DNA from 3 places in the Pseudomonas sp. NPDC099000 genome. Region 2 is predicted to be linked to each of the others. Evidence: predicted binding sites of a transcription regulator. Region 2 holds the regulator's gene; each other region holds the start of a gene.
What was found. The regulator FliA, encoded in region 2, starts transcription of late flagellar genes. The targets are predictions, from matches to a motif close to CTAAAGTTTNNNNNNNNNNNGCCGNTAA.
Positions count from the first base shown of each region.

Region 1: the regulator FliA is predicted to act here: its motif matches at 2,057-2,084, upstream of ACIQV9_RS09600 (methyl-accepting chemotaxis protein).
Region 3: the regulator FliA is predicted to act here: its motif matches at 4,188-4,215, upstream of flgM (flagellar biosynthesis anti-sigma factor FlgM).

Region 1 is NZ_JBIWAF010000005.1:262,167-269,065, forward strand. Features, by position in the region: gene ACIQV9_RS09600 (methyl-accepting chemotaxis protein) at 21-1,910, opposite strand; gene ACIQV9_RS09605 (helicase HerA-like domain-containing protein) at 2,099-3,586, shown strand; gene ACIQV9_RS09610 (DUF721 domain-containing protein) at 3,725-4,180, opposite strand; gene secA (preprotein translocase subunit SecA) at 4,488-6,899, shown strand, end outside.
Region 2 is NZ_JBIWAF010000003.1:421,014-427,912, reverse strand. Features, by position in the region: gene ACIQV9_RS06595 (flagellar motor protein) at 1-413, opposite strand, end outside; gene ACIQV9_RS06590 (chemotaxis response regulator protein-glutamate methylesterase) at 413-1,564, opposite strand; gene ACIQV9_RS06585 (chemotaxis protein CheA) at 1,615-3,843, opposite strand; gene ACIQV9_RS06580 (protein phosphatase CheZ) at 3,897-4,685, opposite strand; gene ACIQV9_RS06575 (chemotaxis response regulator CheY) at 4,708-5,079, opposite strand; gene fliA (RNA polymerase sigma factor FliA) at 5,247-5,987, opposite strand; gene fleN (flagellar synthesis regulator FleN) at 5,984-6,814, opposite strand.
Region 3 is NZ_JBIWAF010000025.1:75,047-81,945, forward strand. Features, by position in the region: gene ACIQV9_RS23350 (glutamine synthetase family protein) at 1-968, shown strand, start outside; gene ACIQV9_RS23355 (MFS transporter) at 1,039-2,409, shown strand; gene ACIQV9_RS23360 (flagellar brake protein) at 2,474-3,217, opposite strand; gene ACIQV9_RS23365 (flagella synthesis protein FlgN) at 3,310-3,777, opposite strand; gene flgM (flagellar biosynthesis anti-sigma factor FlgM) at 3,826-4,152, opposite strand; gene flgA (flagellar basal body P-ring formation chaperone FlgA) at 4,317-5,078, opposite strand; gene ACIQV9_RS23380 (chemotaxis protein CheV) at 5,161-6,093, shown strand; gene cheR (protein-glutamate O-methyltransferase CheR) at 6,140-6,899, shown strand, end outside.

The DNA.
Region 1 (6,899 bases), on a different contig from region 2:
CGAAGAGGCCGGTTCAGACACTAAATACGGAAACTACCTACCAATTGCTTAAGGCGAGCCGCCTGCTGCTCCAGATCCGAACACGCCCGCAACGTCGACTGCAAGTTCTCCACGCCTTCCTGGTTCAGCGTATTGATCTCGGTAATGTCGACATTGATCGACTCCACCACCGCCGTCTGTTCCTCGGTCGCCGTCGCCACCGACTGGTTCATCCCGTCAATCTCACCGATACGCAACGTCACGCTGTTCAAGCGCTCGCCCGCGAGGTTGGCGATTTCGACGCTGTCCTGGCTGTGGCGCTGGCTGTCGCTCATGGTGCTGACGGATTCACGGGCGCCGACTTGCAGCTCCTCGATCATGGTCTGCACCTGTTGCGCCGATTCTTGAGTGCGATGCGCCAGGTTGCGAACCTCGTCAGCCACCACGGCAAAACCACGTCCAGCTTCACCGGCACGTGCCGCTTCGATGGCCGCGTTCAGCGCCAGCAGGTTGGTTTGCTGGGAGATGCTGGTGATCACTTCAAGAATCTGCCCGATGTTCACGGTTTTGCTGTTCAGCGATTCGATGTTGGTGCTCGAGGCGCTGAGCATGCTCGACAGCTGATTCATCGCGACAATGCTGCGATCCACCACTTGCTGACCATCTTCGGCCAGGCTGCGGGCATCGCTGGCCTGACTGGATGCTTGCGCTGCGTTACGGGCGATTTCCTGAGCAGCGGCACCGAGCTGGTTGATCGCCGCGGCCACGCTGCTGGTGCGCGAAGCCTGTTGGTCGGAGTTGAACATCGACGAATTCGACGCGGCGACCACACGCAAGGCAACCTCGTTGACCTGGCCGGTGGCCGAGGACACTTCACGGATCGAACCGTGAATCCGTTCCACAAAACGGTTGAACGCGGTGCCGAGGACGCCGAATTCGTCGTTGTTGACGATGGTCAGACGTTTGGTGAGGTCGCCTTCACCGTCGGCGATGTCTTCCATGGCGCGGGTCATGACGTGCAGCGGCTGGATCAGGATGCGGATCAACATGCCCAGCAGGGCGATGATGATCGCTACGGCGATGATGGTCGCGACGACCGCCGAGGCGCGGAATTCGCTGAGCATCGAGAAGGCTTTGTCTTTATCGACCGACAGGCCGATGTACCAGTTGACCGATGGCAGGCCTTTGATCGCGGTGAAGGTGACGATGCGGGTTTTGCCGTCCACCTCCACTTCACTGAAGTCGCTGCTGATGCGTGGGGTGCTTTTCGGGAACGCCTCGCTCAGGGACTTCATCACCAGGGCTTTGTCCGGGTGCACCAGGATCTTGCCGTCGGCGCTGACCAGAAACGCGTAACCCATGCCGCCGAAGTCGCGGGCGCTGAGGGTGTCGATCAGGGTTTGCAGGCTCAGGTCGCCGCCTACCACGCCGACGCTTTGCCCGGCCTTTTTCGAGGCGGTGGCGATCGAGATGATGGTTTGGCCGGTCGCCGCGTCGATGTAGGGTTCGGTCAGGGTGGCGGTGCTGCTGCTTTCGGCGCCTTTGTACCAAGGGCGAACCCGTGGGTCGAAGCCATCGGGCATCTTCGCATCCGGGCGGATGGTGAAGTGGCCGGTGGCATCGCCCAGGTAGGACGCCATGAAGGTCGACGTCAGGGCTTTCTGCTCAAGCAGACTGGCGACGTTGGACTGTTCAGGATTGACGGCTATGTTTTGAGCGAGGTTGTCGATCAGCAGGATTCGGCCGGCCAGCCAGGTCTGGATGCTGTTGGCAGTGACGTCTCCCATCTCATTGAGGTAACTGTCCAGGTCTTCGCGAATGGCGTTGCGCTGCAGGTAGTCGTTGTACAGTGTGAACGAGGCGAAGGCGGCAATGACGATGAGGGCGGCGGCAAGCAAAATTTTATGGCTGAAGCGCAGGTTTTTGTTCATGGCTTGGGGGTCCGCTAAGGTCTTAATGTCCTGAGCGTGCTTTTATAAAGGCACGCAAAATGGGCAATGTTGAAAAAAAGCTGATATTTCCATCCTTTCCTTAGGGAATTACCGACGCTATTTTCGGATTGGTCTCACAACAATTTGTATCGGCCGTGCAGGATCAAAGATTAACCATGGGTGACAAAATGCCTGACTCATTGCAACTCGTTATCGGCGCCGACCTTGCCGGCCAGCCTATCGCCCAGGCCATGCGCCTGGCGAACCGTCACGGTCTGGTCGCGGGCGCTACCGGGACCGGTAAAACCGTCACGTTGCAGCGTCTGGCCGAAGCCTTCAGCGATGCTGGCGTGGCGGTGTTTGCGGCAGACATCAAGGGCGACCTGTGTGGCCTTGGCGCCGCCGGCAACCCGCAGGGCAAGGTCGCCGAGCGGATCGCCGGGATGCCGTGGCTCAACCACAAGCCTGCGGCTTATCCGGTCACCCTGTGGGACATTCACGGTCAGTCCGGTCATCCATTGCGCACCACCTTGAGCGAAATGGGGCCGTTGCTGATAGGCAGCCTGCTGGAGTTGACCGACAGTCAGCAGTCGGCGCTCTATGCCGCGTTCAAGGTGGCGGACCGCGAAGGGCTGTTGCTGCTTGACCTCAAGGATCTGAAGGCGCTGCTCAATCACCTGCGTGACAACCCTGAATTGTTGGGGGACGACGCGGCGTTGATGACCACCGGTTCCAGTCAGGCGCTGTTGCGGCGTCTGGCGACCCTGGAACAACAAGGCGCCGAAGCGCTGTTCGGTGAGCCGGCGCTGCAACTCGAAGACATTCTGCAACCAACGGCTGACGGCCGTGGGCGCATCCATTTGCTGGATGCCAGTCGTCTGGTCCACGAAGCGCCGAAGGTGTATGCGACGTTCCTGCTGTGGTTGCTGGCCGAGTTGTTCGAGCAACTGCCGGAGCGGGGCGATTCGGACAAACCGCTGCTGGCGCTGTTTTTCGACGAAGCGCATTTATTGTTCGCTGGCACGCCCAAGGCTTTGCAGGATCGCCTGGAGCAGGTGGTGCGGCTGATTCGCTCGAAAGGCGTGGGCGTGTATTTCGTCACGCAATCGCCGGGCGACTTGCCGGATGACGTGCTGGCGCAGCTCGGCCTGCGTATCCAGCACGGTTTGCGCGCCTTCACCGCCAAGGAGCAGAAGTCCCTGCGCGCGGTGGCGGAAGGCTTCCGGCCGAACCCGGCGTTCGATGCTTTGTCGGTGTTGACCGAACTGGGGATCGGCGAGGCGCTGGTCGGCACCTTGCAAGACAAGGGCACGCCGGAGATGGTCCAGCGTGTGCTGGTTGCACCGCCGCAATCGCGGATCGGGCCGTTGACCGAAACCGAGCGCACGATGCTGATCGCCGGGTCGCCGTTCAAGGGGCGTTATGACAAGCCGGTTGATCGGGAATCGGCGTATGAAATATTGATGGGGCGCAAAGGGTTGGGGCCTGAGGCTGAGGCCGCTCCCGGCAAACCGGCCGCCGAAGAGCCAAGCTTTACCGACAAGGCCGGAGAGTTCCTCGGCACGGCGGCGGGGCAGGCGCTGAAATCGGCGATGCGACAGGCGGCCAATCAATTGGGACGGCAGCTGGTACGCGGACTGATGGGCTCACTGCTCGGCGGCAGCAAACGCCGCTAGTGAGTGGGCACAATTGATAGTTCCCACGCTCTGCGTGGGAATGCAGCTCGGGACGCTCCGCGTCCCAAAGCGTGACGCAGAGCGTCACAAGAGGCGTTCCCACGCAGAGCGTGGGAACGATCGGTACAGGGTTCTATGTCATTCCTTGGGTTTGGCGTGCGCCGCAAGGCGTTCCAGCGCCGCTCGCAGATTCGGATCGCTGATGCCATCGGCCGTGGCCTGAATGGTCGCGCCCGCATCGGTCGACAAACTGATGGTATGCCCCGCCGCCCCTTGCTGAACGGTGGGGGGCTGCACTTTGAACAGAATCCGCGTCAGGCTGGCGAATTCGTCGAACATCTGTAACTGGCGTTGCAGACGCTTTTGCTGGTAACGCAGGCGGGTGGCCCAATGACCGTCAGTCACGATCAGCAATAAACTGCCTTCGCGCCACGAGGCCACATGGCAATGCTCGCGGGCAGCAGGCTGCAACTGGCTTTCGAGCAGACGTTGTAAATGACCCAGGCGTTGAGCATGGCCAAAGATGGCTTTCAGCGGTTTGGCTTCGCGAAGCAGAACGGCGGGTGCTCTGGCCGTGAGAGGGCGAAATGCCATGATCAGACACCTGAAGTAACAGAGCCGCCATGGTAGCAGAAAGCACCACATGCACCCGACCCATTGCTTTGCGAGCGCTTTACCCATTAAATCAACAAGTAACTTCTGCCGCGAATGGCTTGAAGTTCAGTAAAAAGCCCTTATTTTAAGTGAGCCCCGTTACAGCGCAGTGCATGCATCGTGGAATAACGCCACTTTCCTCACCATCGTTTCCGGGTAGAATGCTCGTTCGCATGCGGCCATGAGGGCTGCACGGGCGACTCACGGGGCCGCCCTCCATCCCTTTAGTGTGGAAGATCCTGCCGATATGTTTGCGCCTTTGTTAAAGAAACTTTTTGGAAGCAAGAACGAGCGTGAAGTCAAACGCATGCTCAAGACGGTGCAACTCGTCAATGCCTTCGAAGAGCAAATGGTGGCCCTTTCGGACGATCAATTGCGTGCCAAGACAGACGAGTTCAAGGCCCGCATCGCCAAAGGGGAAACCCTCGACAAGCTGCTGCCAGAAGCCTTTGCGGTCGCCCGCGAAGCCGGTAAGCGCGTCATGGGTATGCGCCACTTCGATGTCCAGCTGATCGGCGGCATGACCTTGCATGAAGGCATGATCGCGGAAATGCGTACCGGTGAAGGCAAGACCCTGGTGGCAACACTGGGCGTTTACCTCAACGCACTGTCCGGCAAGGGCGTGCACGTTGTGACGGTGAACGACTACCTGGCCCGTCGTGACGCCAACTGGATGCGTCCACTCTACGAATTCCTCGGAATGTCGGTCGGTGTTGTCACGCCGTTCCAGCCGCCGGAAGAGAAACGTCTGGCCTATGCCGCCGACATTACCTACGGCACCAACAACGAATTCGGTTTCGACTACCTGCGCGACAACATGGCGTTCAGCCTGGAAGAAAAATTCCAGCGCGAACTCAATTTTGCCGTGATCGACGAAGTCGACTCCATCCTCATCGACGAAGCCCGTACCCCGCTGATCATTTCCGGTCAGGCCGAGGACAGCTCCAAGCTGTACATCGAGATCAACAAACTGATCCCGCAGCTGGAGTTGCATGTCGAAGAAGTGGAAGGCGAAGTCACCAAGGCTGGCCATTACACCGTTGACGAGAAGACCCGTCAGGTCGAGCTCAACGAAGCCGGTCACCAGTTCATCGAAGACATGCTCACCCGCGTCGGCCTGCTGGCTGAAGGCGAGAGCCTGTATTCGGCGCACAACCTGGGCTTGCTGACCCACGTTTATGCCGGTCTGCGCGCTCATAAACTGTTCAATCGCAACATCGAATACATCGTGCAGGATGGCCAGGTCGTCCTGGTCGACGAACACACCGGTCGTACCATGCCCGGTCGTCGCCTGTCCGAAGGCCTGCACCAGGCCATCGAAGCCAAGGAAAACCTGAACATCCAGGCCGAAAGCCAGACCCTGGCCTCGACCACGTTCCAGAACTACTTCCGCCTGTACAACAAGCTGTCCGGCATGACCGGTACCGCGGACACCGAAGCGTTCGAATTCCACCAGATCTACGGTCTGTCGGTGATGGTTATCCCGCCGAACAAACCGCTGGCGCGTAAAGACTACAACGACCTGGTGTTCCTGACCGCCGAAGAGAAATACGCGGCGATCATCAATGACATCAAGGAATGCATGACCCTGGGCCGTCCGGTGCTGGTGGGTACTGCAACCATCGAAACGTCCGAGCACATGTCTGCGCTGCTGGAGAAGGAAGGCATCGAACACAAGGTTCTGAACGCCAAATTCCACGAAAAAGAAGCCGAGATCATTGCCCAGGCCGGTCGCCCGGGTGCGCTCACCATCGCTACCAACATGGCCGGTCGCGGTACCGACATTCTGTTGGGCGGCAACTGGGAAGTGGAAGTCGCGACCCTGGAAAACCCGACCCCTGAGCAGATTGCCCAGATCAAGGCCGACTGGCAGAAACGCCACCAGCAAGTGCTGGAGTCGGGCGGCTTGCAGGTGATCGCTTCCGAGCGCCACGAATCGCGCCGTATCGACAACCAGCTGCGTGGTCGTGCCGGTCGTCAGGGTGACGCCGGTTCCAGCCGCTTCTACCTGTCGCTGGAAGACAGCCTGATGCGCATCTTCGCCTCTGACCGGGTGAAGAACTTCATGAAAGCCTTGGGCATGCAGTCCGGTGAAGCCATCGAGCACCGTATGGTGACCAACGCCATCGAGAAGGCTCAGCGCAAGGTTGAAGGCCGCAACTTCGACATTCGCAAGCAACTGCTTGAGTTCGACGACGTCAACAACGAACAGCGTAAAGTGATCTATCACATGCGTAACAGTTTGTTGGCCGCCGACAACATCGGCGAAACCATCGCCGACTTCCGTCAGGACGTGCTCAACGCGACCGTCAGCGCGCACATTCCACCGCAATCGCTGCCTGAGCAGTGGGACGTGGCCGGTCTGGAAGCCGCGTTGCAGAGCGACTTCGGTGTGGCGCTGCCGATCCAGAAATGGCTCGACGAAGACGATCACCTATACGAAGAAACCCTGCGCGAGAAGCTCATGACCGAGCTGCTGGCCGCGTACAACGAGAAAGAAGAGCAGGCGAGCGCCGAAGCGCTGCGCACCTTCGAGAAGCAAATCGTTCTGCGTGTGCTCGACGACCTGTGGAAAGACCACCTGTCGACCATGGATCACCTGCGTCACGGCATCCACTTGCGTGGTTATGCGCAGAAGAACCCGAAGCAAGAGTACAAG
Region 2 (6,899 bases):
CGGGCTTCCTGGGTGTAGAAGTCCACTTCCAGAATGCTGCGAATCGCTTCCGGCTCGGCGCCATCCACCAGCAGTTGCAGGCCTTTGCGCGAATAGGCGTCGGGTTCGGCGTCGGCCACCCCTTCCAGTCCGAGCAGACCTTCCTTGCGTGCGGTCAGGCTCCAGTTGACGACGCGGTCGATGCCGCCGGCCAGGTCAACGCGAGGCGGAAACAGAATCCAGCCAATGATTTGCATGGCACGCTTGAAGGCGCTCATCGGCGATTGCAGCAATGCCGCGCCGATGGTCCCACCGAGTACGATCAGCGCCGCCGGGCCGTTGGCCAATGCGCCGAGGTGACCACCTTCAAGGTAGTTGCCGCCAATGATGGCGACAAACGCCATGATGATCCCGATAAGGCTTAAAACATCCATCAGATACACGCCTCGACCAAGTGCCTGCCAATATCGTCCAGACCGTAGATCGCGTCGGCGAGGTCGGCTTTGACGATGGCCATCGGCATGCCGTAGATCACGCAGCTGGCTTCATCCTGAGCCCAGATCGCACTGCCGCCCTGCTTGAGCAGGCGTGCGCCTTCACGACCGTCGGCGCCCATGCCGGTCAGTACGACCGCCAGAACTTTGTCGCCGTAGGACTTGGCTGCCGAACCGAAGGTGATGTCCACGCACGGTTTGTAGTTCAGACGCTCGTCGCCCGGCAGAATTTTCACCGCGCCACGGCCGTCAATCATCATTTGCTTGCCACCCGGTGCCAGCAGCGCCAGGCCCGGACGCAGGATGTCGCCATCCTCGGCTTCCTTGACGCTGATGCGGCACAGCTTGTCGAGGCGCTCGGCGAAGGCCTTGGTGAAGGCCGCCGGCATGTGCTGGATCAGCACGATCGGCGCCGGGAAGTTCGCCGGCAACTGAGTCAACACCCGTTGCAGGGCAACCGGACCGCCCGTGGACGTGCCGATGGCCACCAGTTTGTAGGCTTTGCGTTTTGGCGCGGGCGACGACGGGCCGGACGATGTCGGGGCCGGTGTCGGGACGTAGCTACGCGCCGGAATCGGTGCCGCTGCCGGACGCGCAGGCGCGCTGCTGCCATAACTGCTGACGCTCGAAGGCGCAGGCGTCGGGGCTGGCGCGGCGACCGGGGCCGGTGCGCTGTAGGTGTTGGCACGACGGTTACTGCGCGAGATGCTGAGAATCTTCTCGCACAGCAGTTGCTTGACCTTCTCCGGGTTGCGGGAGATGTCTTCGAAATTCTTCGGCAGGAAATCCACTGCGCCGGCGTCCAGCGCATCGAGGGTTACCCGAGCGCCTTCATGGGTCAGCGAGGAGAACATCAACACCGGGGTCGGGCAGCGCTGCATGATGTGCCGCACCGCTGTGATGCCGTCCATCATCGGCATCTCGTAGTCCATGGTGATCACGTCTGGCTTGAGGGCCAGCGCCTGATCGATCGCCTCTTTTCCGTTGGTCGCCGTACCGACGACCTGGATATTCGGATCCGCTGAAAGAATTTCCGAGACGCGGCGGCGGAAAAACCCCGAATCGTCCACCACCAGGACTTTGACTGCCATAAACACTCCGTTAGGACGGAGCGAGGCTCAGTCGCCCCGCTCCACCAGAATCAAATACGCCGTGCGGCGTAACGCTTGAGCATGCTCGGAACATCGAGAATCAGCGCGATGCGACCGTCACCGGTAATGGTGGCGCCCGACATGCCCGGGGTTCCCTGGAGCATTTTGCCCAATGGCTTGATGACCACTTCTTCCTGGCCCACCAACTGGTCGACGACGAAGCCGATCCGCTGAGTGCCCACCGAAAGGATCACCACATGGCCCTCGCGCTGCTCTTCGTGAGCGGCGGAGCTGACCAGCCAGCGCTTGAGGTAGAACAATGGCAGTGCCTTGTCCCGCACGATCACCACTTCCTGGCCGTCCACCACGTTGGTGCGCGACAGGTCGAGGTGGAAGATCTCGTTGACGTTCACCAGCGGGAACGCAAACGCCTGGTTGCCGAGCATGACCATCAGCGTCGGCATGATCGCCAGGGTCAACGGGACCTTGATGACGATCTTCGAGCCCTTGCCCTTGGTCGAATAAATATTGATGGTGCCGTTGAGCTGGGCGATTTTGGTTTTCACCACGTCCATGCCCACGCCGCGTCCGGAGACATCGGAAATTTCGGTCTTGGTCGAAAAACCCGGTGCGAAGATCAGGTTGAAGCAGTCGGACTCGCTGAGGCGATCCGCGGCATCCTTGTCCATCAAGCCTTTCTTCACGGCAATACCGCGCAGAACATCAGCGTCCATGCCCTTGCCGTCATCGGAGATGGACAGCAGGATGTGGTCGCCTTCCTGTTCAGCGGACAGGATCACCTTGCCGCTGCGAGGCTTACCCATCGCTTCGCGCTCGGCCGGCTCTTCAATGCCGTGATCGACCGAGTTGCGCACCAAGTGGACCAGCGGGTCGGCCAGGGCCTCGACGAGGTTCTTGTCGAGGTCGGTTTCTTCGCCGACCAGCTCCAGGTTGATCTCTTTCTTGAGCTGGCGAGCCAGGTCGCGAACCAGACGCGGGAAGCGCCCGAAAACTTTCTTGATCGGTTGCATCCGGGTCTTCATGACCGCGGTTTGCAGGTCGGCCGTGACCACGTCGAGGTTCGACACGGCTTTGGACATGGCTTCGTCACCGCTATTGAGGCCCAGACGGACCAAGCGGTTACGCACCAGTACCAGTTCGCCGACCATGTTCATGATTTCGTCGAGACGCGCGGTATCGACCCGCACGGTGGTCTCGGCTTCACTGGCCGGTTTTTCTGGTGGCGGCGCAGACGGGGCACGGGCCGGGGCAGCAGCGGCCGGTTTCGGTGCTTCGGCTTTTGGCTCGGGTGCTTTGGCCGCAGGTTTCGCAGCCGGTGCTGGCGCCTTGGCGACAGGAGCAGAAACCACTGCGCCAGTGCCAACCTCGGTGAACTTGCCTTTGCCGTGCAATTCGTCGAGCAGCGATTCGAACTCGTGATCGGAGATCAGATCACCGCCGGCCGCTTTAGCGGTTGGCGCAGCCGGCGCAGGTACGGCAGCAATGGCCGATTCCAGCGCATCGACAGCAAAGTTGCCTTTGCCGTGCAGCTGATCGAGCAATGCTTCGAATTCGTCGTCGGTGATGTCGGAGCTGTCGCCTGCCGCTTTCGGGGCAGCCGGTGCAGCGGGCGCTGCCACTGCGTCGACAGCGAACTGGCCTTTGCCGTGCAGTTGATCGAGCAACGACTCGAACTCGGCATCGGTGATTTCGTCGCTGGCCGCCGAATCGGCAGCAGCCACTGGAGCAACGGCTGGCGCTTCGGCTTGAGCCTTGACGGCGTTCAGCGAATCCAGCAGTTGTTCGAATTCGTTATCGGTGATGTCACCCGATTCTTCAGCGGCGGGTGCTTCAACCACTTCAGCAACCGGTGCGGCTTCATCAGCCGTTTGCGGCTCGGCCAGACGGGCCAATGCCGCGAGCAATTCAGGCGTGGCAGCCGTAATCGGGCTGCGTTCGCGCACTTCGGTGAACATGCTGTTCACCGCATCCAGCGCTTCGAGAACCACGTCCATCAGTTCCGAGTCGACGCGACGCTCACCCTTGCGCAGGATGTCGAACACGTTCTCGGCGATGTGACAGCACTCCACCAGCTCGTTGAGCTGGAGGAAGCCGGCGCCCCCTTTTACAGTGTGAAAACCGCGAAAAATTGCATTGAGCAAGTCCGCATCATCCGGTCGGCTTTCCAGCTCGACCAGCTGTTCGGACAGTTGCTCTAGAATCTCGCCGGCCTCAACCAGGAAATCCTGAAGGATCTCTTCATCGGCGCCGAAGCTCATTAAGGGGGTGCTCCTGAGGTCTAAAAACCTAAAAAACCTAAAATGCTAAAACTCTAAAATCCTAGGCTGGATAACAAATCGTCCACATCGTCCTGACCGGACACAACGTCTTCTCTTTTATCGGCATGAATCTGCGGACCTTCACCCTGAGAGAGATGTTTTTGCGGATCTTTTTCAGCGAGCATCGCATCACGGTCATGTTCGATACCCGCAAAGCGGTCTACCTGGCTGGCCATGAGCACGAGCTTGAGCAGGTTGCTTTCAACTTCGGTGACCAATTGGGTCACGCGTTTGATCACCTGACCGGTGAGGTCCTGGTAATCCTGGGCCAGCAGAATGTCGTTGAGGTTGCTCGACACCGTGCGATTGTCTTCGCTGCTGCGTGTCAGGAAACCGTCGACGCGCCGAGCCAGTTCGCGGAACTCTTCAGCCCCGACTTCGCGACGCATGAACCGCCCCCAATCCGTGCTCAACGCCTGGGCTTCTTCGCTCAGGCTGTTGACCAGCGGCGTGGCGTTTTCCACCAGGTCCATGGTGCGGTTGGCGGCGGCCTCGGTCAGCTTGACCACATACCCCAGACGCTCGGTGGCGTCCGTGATCTGCGACACTTCCTCGGCTTGCGGCATGTTCGGGTCAATCTGGAAATTGACGATCGCGCTATGCAGCTCGCGAGTGAGCTTGCCCACTTCCTGATACAGGCCGCGGTCACGGGTCTGATTGAGCTCATGGATAAGTTGCACAGCGTCGCCGAACCTGCCTTTTTCAAGGCTTTCGACCAGTTCGACCGCGTGTTTTTTCAGGGTCGATTCAAAATCGCCCAGTGAAGATTCTTTATGCTCCATAGCTCCCCCGTGGCGCAGTGGATCAACCGATGCGTTCGAAAATCTTCTCGATTTTTTCTTTCAACGCCTGGGCCGTGAAGGGTTTGACCACATAGCCGTTAACACCGGCCTGGGCCGCTTCGATAATCTGCTCGCGCTTGGCTTCGGCAGTCACCATCAGCACCGGCAGGTGCTTGAGCTTTTCATCGGCGCGCACGTGACGTAGCAGATCGATACCGGTCATGCCAGGCATGTTCCAGTCCGTTACCAGAAAGTCGATGCTCCCGCTGTTGAGAACCGGAATGGCAGTAGTGCCATCGTCAGCCTCGACCGTGTTGGTGAACCCAAGGTCACGCAACAGGTTTTTTATGATCCGCCGCATCGTTGAGAAGTCATCAACGATGAGGATTTTCATGTTCTTGTCCAATTCGACCTCCAAGCAGTCTTAAACGCGCCCAGCACCTGGACGCGCCATTTCAATCAATCCGGCAATGCATTCGATGACTGTCTGGAGCACAACAGATCGCGACCGGTGCAGTTCAACACCCCACCGGCCTCGTTCGCAGTGTCCCCACACTGCCTTCAGCGCGCTCGCCACTCCCCCAAACGCCCCCGCAAACGGGCCGCGCACTGGCTATGTAACTGGCTGACCCGCGATTCGCTGACCCCCAGGACCTCACCGATTTCCTTGAGGTTCAGCTCTTCGTCGTAGTACAGCGCCAACACCAGTCGCTCACGCTCCGGCAAATTGGCAATCGCGTCCGCCAGCGCGGCCTGGAAGCGTTCATCTTCCAGATCGCGTGACGGCTCCAGATGTGCACTCGCGCCATCCTCGTGCAGCCCTTCGTGTTCGCCGTCCTGCAACAGATCGTCGAAACTGAATAACCGGCTGCCCAGGGTGTCGTTCAAAATCCCGTAATAATCGTCGAGACTCAATTGGAGTTCGGCCGCAACCTCATGATCTTTAGCGTCACGACCGGTTTTAGCTTCAATCGAGCGAATTGCGTCGCTGACCATGCGGGTATTGCGGTGAACCGAACGTGGCGCCCAGTCCCCCTTGCGTACTTCATCGAGCATCGCGCCGCGGATTCGAATGCCCGCGTACGTCTCGAAACTCGCGCCTTTACTGGCGTCATATTTGGTCGATACTTCAAGCAGGCCGATCATCCCGGCCTGGATCAGGTCTTCAACCTGAACACTGGCCGGCAGACGGGCCAGCAAGTGGTAAGCAATGCGTTTGACCAGTGGCGCGTAACGCTCGATCAGCTCGTACTGCGCGTCACGTGCCGACTTCTTGTAGAGGTTGTAGCCACTGGCTGTCATAGGACGGGTCCTGCGGTCTGTTGCACGAGGCGCTCGACGAAAAACTCCAGGTGCCCACGCGGGTTGGCAGGCAGCGGCCAGGTGTCGACCTTCTGCGCGATCGCCTTGAACGCCAGGGCGCACTTGGAACGCGGGAAGGCTTCGTAGACGGCGCGCTGCTTCTGCACGGCCTTGCGCACGCTTTCGTCGTAAGGCACCGCACCGACGTATTGTAAGGCGACGTCGAGGAAGCGGTCCGTGACCTTGGTCAACTTGGCGAACAGGTTGCGACCTTCCTGCGGGCTCTGGGCCATGTTGGCCAGGACGCGGAAGCGGTTCATGCCGTAATCGCGGTTCAGCAGTTTGATCAGCGCGTAGGCATCGGTAATCGAGGTCGGCTCGTCGCACACCACCAGCAAGACTTCTTGCGCTGCGCGAACGAAACTGACTACCGAGTCACCAATACCCGCAGCGGTGTCGATCACCAAGACGTCGAGGTTGTCGCCGATATCGCTGAAAGCCTGGATCAGGCCGGCGTGCTGGGCCGGGCTCAGATGAACCATGCTCTGTGTGCCGGACGCGGCCGGAACGATGCGAATACCGCCGGGGCCCTGCAACAGAACGTCGCGCAGCTCACAGCGGCCTTCGATCACGTCGGCCAGGGTACGTTTGGGTGTCAGCCCCAAGAGGACGTCGACGTTCGCCAGCCCCAGATCGGCGTCCAGCAGCATGACGCGCCGGCCGAGTTCAGCTAGAGCCAGGGACAAGTTCACTGACACGTTAGTCTTCCCGACGCCACCTTTGCCGCCGGTCACCGCGATCACCTGTACGGGATGCATGCTGCCCATGTTATTTCTTTACCTTGTCTTGCATAGACGGAGGCCACATTACTGGCTGCGCGCTCAATAACTGAACAATGCATGGCAGACCATC
Region 3 (6,899 bases), on a different contig from region 2:
TGGGCCTGGCGCCGGTGGTGGCGACCGAGCTGGAATTCTTCGTGTTCGCGCCCAATCCCGACCCGACCCAACCGTTCCAGCCGCCGCTGGGCCTGGACGGTCGTCGCGAGGACGGTCATTCGGCGTTCAGTGTCAGTTCCAATAACGGTTTGCGGCCGTTCTTCAGTGAAGTCTATGTCTGCATGGCGGCTCTGGGCCTGCCACGCGACACCTTCATGCACGAGATGGGCGTCAGCCAGTTCGAGATCAACTTGCTGCACGGCGATCCGTTACTGCTGGCCGACCAGACATTCCTGTTCAAGCACCTGCTCAAGGAAGTCGCGCTCAAGCACGGCCTGACGGTGGTGTGCATGGCCAAGCCGCTGGCGCACACGCCGGGCAGTTCGATGCACATTCACCAGAGCATCGTCGAGATCGGCAGCGGGCGGAATGTGTTCAGCGACAAGGCCGGTCAGCCGACGGCGACCTTCCGGCATTTCATTGGTGGCCAGCAGGCCGGCATGGCGGATTTCACTGCGCTGTTCGCGCCGAACGTGAATTCCTATCAGCGCTTGTGCCATCCGTTTGCCTCGCCGAACAATGCCTGCTGGTCCCACGACAACCGTGCCGCCGGATTGCGCATTCCGGCAAGTTCGCCGGCCGCTCGTCGGGTCGAGAACCGCTTGCCGGGGGGCGACGCGAATCCGTATCTGGCGATCGCCGCCAGTCTTGCCGCCGGTTTGTATGGCATTGAAAACGAACTGGAGCCGAGCGAGGCGATCCAGGGGGAGTTCGAGGTGCCGGATAATCTTTCGTTGCCGTGTACCTTGCATGCCGCTCTTGAGCGTCTGAAACGTAGCCAATTGGCGAAGGAACTGTTTGGCGAGGAGTTCATCGAAGGCTACGTCGCTTCGAAGACCATGGAGTTGACCAGCTTCTTTGATGAAATTACTCCCTGGGAGCGCCGTGTCCTGGCGGCCCAGGCCTGACGACCTGTCGTCTTCGGGCTATCTTTTCGGATAGCCCGATTCTCACTGCAAGGAGCCGCTCGGAACGCCGATGCGCCAAATCTGGAAACCTTTTCGAGCGCTTTATTTTGCCTCGCTGATGATGTTGATCGGCTCAGGCTTGCTGAGTACGTACCTGGGCTTGCGCCTGGCGGCGGATAACGTCGACAGCCTGTGGGTTGGTGCGTTGATGGCGGCCAACTATTTCGGCCTGGTGCTGGGCGGCAAGATCGGTCACCGACTGATCGCCCGGGTCGGGCACATTCGCGCCTATTCAGCCTGCGCCGGGATTGTCGGCGCGGCGGTGCTCGGCCATGGCCTGGTCGACTGGCTGCCGGCGTGGATATTCCTGCGGGTGATCGTTGGCCTCGGCATGATGTGCCAGTACATGGTCATCGAGAGCTGGCTCAATGAGCAGGCCGAAGCCTCGCAGCGCGGCACGGTGTTCAGCGGCTACATGATCGCTTCTTACCTGGGGCTAGTGCTGGGCCAACTGATTCTGGTCATGCACCCGGCCCTGGGTCTGGAACTGCTGATGCTGGTCGCCTTGTGCTTCGCGCTGTGCCTGGTGCCGGTGGCCCTGACCCGGCGGATTCACCCGGCACCACTGCATCCGGCGCCGATGGAGCCGCGGTTCTTCATCAAACGGGTGCCGCAGTCGTTGAGCACAGTGCTGGGGGCGGGGCTGATCATTGGCTCCTTCTACGGTCTGGCGCCGCTGTATGCCTCGCAGCAGGGGTTGTCCACGGAGCAGGTCGGTCTGTTCATGGGTAGCTGCATTTTTGCCGGGTTGGTGGTGCAGTGGCCATTGGGGTGGCTGTCCGACCGTTATGACCGGGCGTTGTTGATCCGCTGTTTTGCGGTAGTCCTGGCCCTGACCGCGTTGCCGCTGGCCATCATGCAGCAGGTGCCGCTGGAGGTTCTGTTTGTCGCCGGGTTCTTCTGTTCGCTGGTGATGTTCTGCCTGTATCCGCTGGCGGTGGCATTCTCCAATGACCACGTCGAAGGTGATCGTCGCGTGTCGCTGACCGCGATGTTGCTGGTGACTTACGGCGTTGGCGCCAGTATCGGGCCGTTGGTGGCCGGGGTCCTGATGAAGCTGTTTGGCAGCCACATGCTGTATGCCTTCTTCAGTTTCTTCGCCTTGGTGCTGGTGTGGCGAATTCGCCCGAAAGCGGTCACCAACCTGCACCAGGTCGAAGATGCGCCGCTGCATCACGTGGCCATGCCGGACAGCATGTCGAGTTCGCCGCTGGTGGCGTGCCTTGACCCACGGGTCGATGAGCAGGTGGTGCAGGATCAGATGCAAAACCCGATCAACCCGGAACCTGCGCCTGAACCCGAACCGGATCCCGAAACCGATCCACCACCAGATGACCCGGACGCGGGTCGCGAGCAAAGCTTTACCGAAGCCAGGCCTTAAACCGGCGCATAAAAAAACGGGCAGTCACCGCAAGGGACTGCCCGTTTTTTGTTGAAGCGCCGTATTACATGTCGTCTTTGTCGAAACGGCGTGCTTCACGCTGGAGCTGATAGACGAACCGTTCGACCTGGCGCTGCACCAGTCCGCTCATGTTGTGAAAGCGGATGCCGGCGAAGGTGGTGGAGATTCTTTCTTCGAAGTGCAGGTAACGCAGTTCTACCGGTGCGGTCATGTTGCCAAAGGGCAGATTGGCGACGAAGCGGTCGTAGACCTGACCCAATTGCAGCCGGGCGGTGATGTCACCTTCGAAGCGCAACTTGCAGCCCGTGGCAGAGATGTCCAGCAGCTTGCCTCTGATCGGGAACTTGAGCTTTTCACCGCCCAGTTCGACATCGACCAGTTGTGCCAGTTTCAATGCAGCCCGGAAGGCATTGCGGCGTTGGTGGTAGACCACTTCATCGGGGAGGGTGCCTCGGTAGCAGCGATCACCGGACTCATCGATGGTCAGCGGGCCGTTGCTTTCCCACGCAATGCGCACGCCGTCGTGGAAGCCTTCAACCCGAAATGGCTCGCCGGCCAGCAGATAGCGTTCGCCATCGCGCGGCACCATCTCGTCCAGGGCAATCCTGTTGCCGTCACGGTCGACGTCCACCAGATAGCTCTGGAAGCGCTGGCTGCGTTCGTGGAACGTGATGATCAGCGGGTCATGGCTTTCTTGCAGCTGCCGCAGGTTACCGGCGATCTCCATCGGCGTGGATAGCACCTTGGGTGGCTGCGGAGCATCTTCCGCGTTTAAGGCATTGAACACGGTTCATCATTCTCCAGACAAAATTTGACTGCGACTTGCTAGCATACTGCCAGCATGTGACGCGTCTTGATAGAGCGTGCTCATTAACAGGCTCAAGCCTGACTAAGCGGGCGCGGCTTCGCTAGCATGGAGGTTGATCCGCGGGCATCGTAAAGCGCTGGTGGTTCGCCGCCGGTGAGGATTTTCAGCTGATTGGCCGTGGCGGCCTGCTGGACCAGGATCGACTGGCCATTATTGACGTTGGCCGCCTGGCATTGAGCCAGCAGATCGGTCAGTTTCTCGCTCTGTTCCAGCAATTGATCGCCAATGCTCGACTGGCTGGCAAGTTGCTCCAGGCCACTGCGATCGGTCGGCAGGTTCAGGCTGGCGAGGATTTCGCTGCGTTTGCGGCCATGCTGTTCAAGCAGAATGATCATTGCCTGTTTCTTCGCCAGAATATCTTCGAGCAGCGGCATATCGCGACCGTGCAAGGCGAGGGACTCGGTTTGCAGTAACTCCAGCAGGTATTGCGCTGGAGCAAAGTCGTCGGTGATCAGTTGCAGTAAATTAGTGTCGTGCATGGCTGGCCTTGGGGTTTAAGCGTCCAAAAGCCTGGCGCAGGCCGTGGCCTAGCGCTGGGCTTCGAAGTTGAGCAGTTTGCTGGCTACACGGTTGCTGTCGACTTTATAGCTGCCATCGGCAATCGCTGCTTTCAACTCGGCCACGCGGGCGTTGTCGACGGCAGGCTGATCGCGCAGCTTGTCAGTGACCTTCTGCAACTGTTGAGCCTCATTGCTGAGGTGTACCGATTCCCCGCTTTTGGCGGTACTGGCCTGTTCGGCCGGGGTATTCAGCGGCGCGGATTTGCCGGTTTCGGCGGTTTCCTTCGCGGTGCTGGTACGCGTACTACCGGTAAGTGACGAGGAGCTGTTCAAACGGCTGAAATCGATGACCATGATAAAAACCTCTGGGTATTTGGACGCTTGCCATGTTTTCGGCTATCCCTGCGAAAACTTTAGGCCCATTTATCAATGAGCTTGCATGCGCCAGCGCTTGTCCTGCCTGCGGCACAGTTTAGGGAACAGCCGGGCGGCGCGCCATCTTTCACCCACAGATCGTTCTACATGGCCACTTCCACCTGGCCCGGCGCCATGACTTGCGCCTTGATGACCCGCTGGGAGTTAAGGTTTTTCACTCGAATCTGTTCACGCAGGCCGCCGTTGGACAGGGCTTCGCCCGGCATACGCACACTGAGCGTACCACTGCGGGCGGTAATCACCACTTGATCGCCCTTGCTGATGACTTCCGCCTGTTCGAGATGGACCAGCGTCAGTACCTGATTGGCGACCGTTGGTCGGGTAAGTTTCTGCCCGACAGCCTGTTCCAGGGAGGTGAAATAACCCTGGTTGATCAGGCTGATGTCCCGCTCGCGCAACATGACGTCGCCGGGCTCGATGACCCCCGCGCGTTTGAGCGGCCGGGTGGTCGTGACAACGTCCCGAAACAGGCGGACTTGAGCGGGTACGAAGACTGTCCAGGGGGATGTGCTGTCGCAGCGGACCTTGACCGTGACTCGCCCGATCGGGGTCGCCGGGCTCTCCAGGGTGGCTGTCAATTCCTTGTCGCACATGGGCATGCGCAGTCGCGGATCGAGCTGGTTGACCTCGATTTCGTAGCGGCCTTCCGTTTGACTGGTGGCCAAATAGTCTTCTACGGTGAATTCAAGAAAGCCCTGAGTGACGCCGATAAGCATGTCAGGCAAGGTAACCGCGTCAGCAAGGGCAGGGCTGCCAGCGTTGAACAGGCAAACGGCCGACATCGCGCAAAGCAATTTGCGGAAGGTTGATGTCAGGCGTCGGAAAAATGTCGGTTCTGTGTTCATAAGAGTTAAAAAGCAAGCGCCGTGCCGTTTAGCAATGAATGAGCGTCGCAACACACTTAAGCGTTGGTGTAGGAGTCTGTGCATGGCTGGTGTAATGGATGCAGTAAACCAGCGCACGCAACTGGTTGGGCAGAATCGCCTTGAGCTGTTGTTGTTCCGTCTTGACGGCCAGCAGCTGTATGGGATCAACGTGTTCAAGGTTCGGGAAGTGCTGCAATGCCCCAAACTGACCCTGATGCCCAAGTCCAGTCCTGTCGTGTGCGGTGTGGCAAATATCCGGGGGGCGACCATTCCGATTCTTGATCTGGCAATGGCGACCGGCTCCGGCGCACTTAAAGATCAAAGCAACCCGTTCGTGATCATCACGGAGTACAACACCAAGACCCAGGGTTTCCTGGTGCGATCGGTGGAGCGCATCGTCAACATGAACTGGGAGGAGATTCATCCGCCACCCAAGGGCACGGGACGCGATCATTACCTGACGGCTGTGACTCGGGTCGACAATCAGTTAGTCGAAATCATCGACGTCGAGAAAGTGCTGGCGGAAGTGGCGCCGACACCGGAAGCGATTTCGGTCGGCGTGGTGGATGTCGAAACCCAGCACAAGGCGCTGTCGTTGCGGGTATTGACGGTCGATGACTCGTCGGTGGCGCGCAAGCAGGTGACCCGTTGCCTGCAGACGGTCGGCGTCGAAGTGGTGGCGTTGAACGACGGCAGGCAAGCGCTGGATTACTTGCGCAAGCTGGTCGATGAGGGCAAGAAGCCGGAAGAAGAGTTCCTGATGATGATTTCCGACATCGAGATGCCGGAAATGGACGGATACACCCTGACGGCCGAGATCCGCAACGACCCGCGCATGCAAAAGCTTCATATCATCCTGCATACTTCGTTGTCGGGTGTATTCAATCAGGCAATGGTCAAGAAAGTCGGCGCGGATGACTTCCTTGCCAAATTCCGTCCTGATGACCTGGCATCCCGGGTAGTCGACCGGATCAAAGCAGCAGACATCAGCTAGGGGCCTTCTGCCCCTGGTGGTTAACACGATTTAAGAGGCGGCATCTTTGTCTACGGGTAATTTGGATTTCGAACAGTTCCGGGTGTTCCTGGAAAAAGCCTGTGGCATTTTGCTCGGTGAAAACAAGCAGTACCTGGTCTCGAGCCGTCTCAACAAACTGATGGAGCAGCAAGGCATCAAGTCCCTGGGTGAGCTGGTTCAGCGCATCCAGACCCAGCCGCGCAGCGGTTTGCGCGAGATGGTGGTGGATGCCATGACCACTAACGAAACCCTGTGGTTTCGTGACACCTATCCGTTTGAAGTCTTGAAGAACAAGGTATTGCCCGAAGCGATCAAGGCGGCCCCCGGCCAGCGCCTGCGGATCTGGTCGGCGGCGTGCTCGTCGGGTCAGGAACCGTATTCGCTGTCGATGTCGATCGATGAGTTCGAGCGCGTCAACATGGGCCAGTTGAAGATGGGCGCGCAAATTGTCGCGACCGACTTGTCCGGCACCATGCTGACCAACTGCAAGACCGGCGAGTACGACAGCCTGGCCATCGGCCGTGGTCTGTCGCCCGAGCGCCTTCAGCGTTACTTCGACCCCAAGGGGCCTGGACGCTGGGCCATCAAGGCGCCGATCAAGAGCCGCGTGGAGTTTCGCTCGTTCAACCTGCTGGACAGCTACGCGGCCCTGGGCAAGTTCGACATCGTGTTCTGCCGCAACGTGCTTATCTACTTCTCCGCCGAGGTGAAGAAAGACATCCTGTTGCGCATTCACAGCACGCTCAAGCCGGGCGGTTATCTGTTCCTCGGCGCCTCCGAAGCGC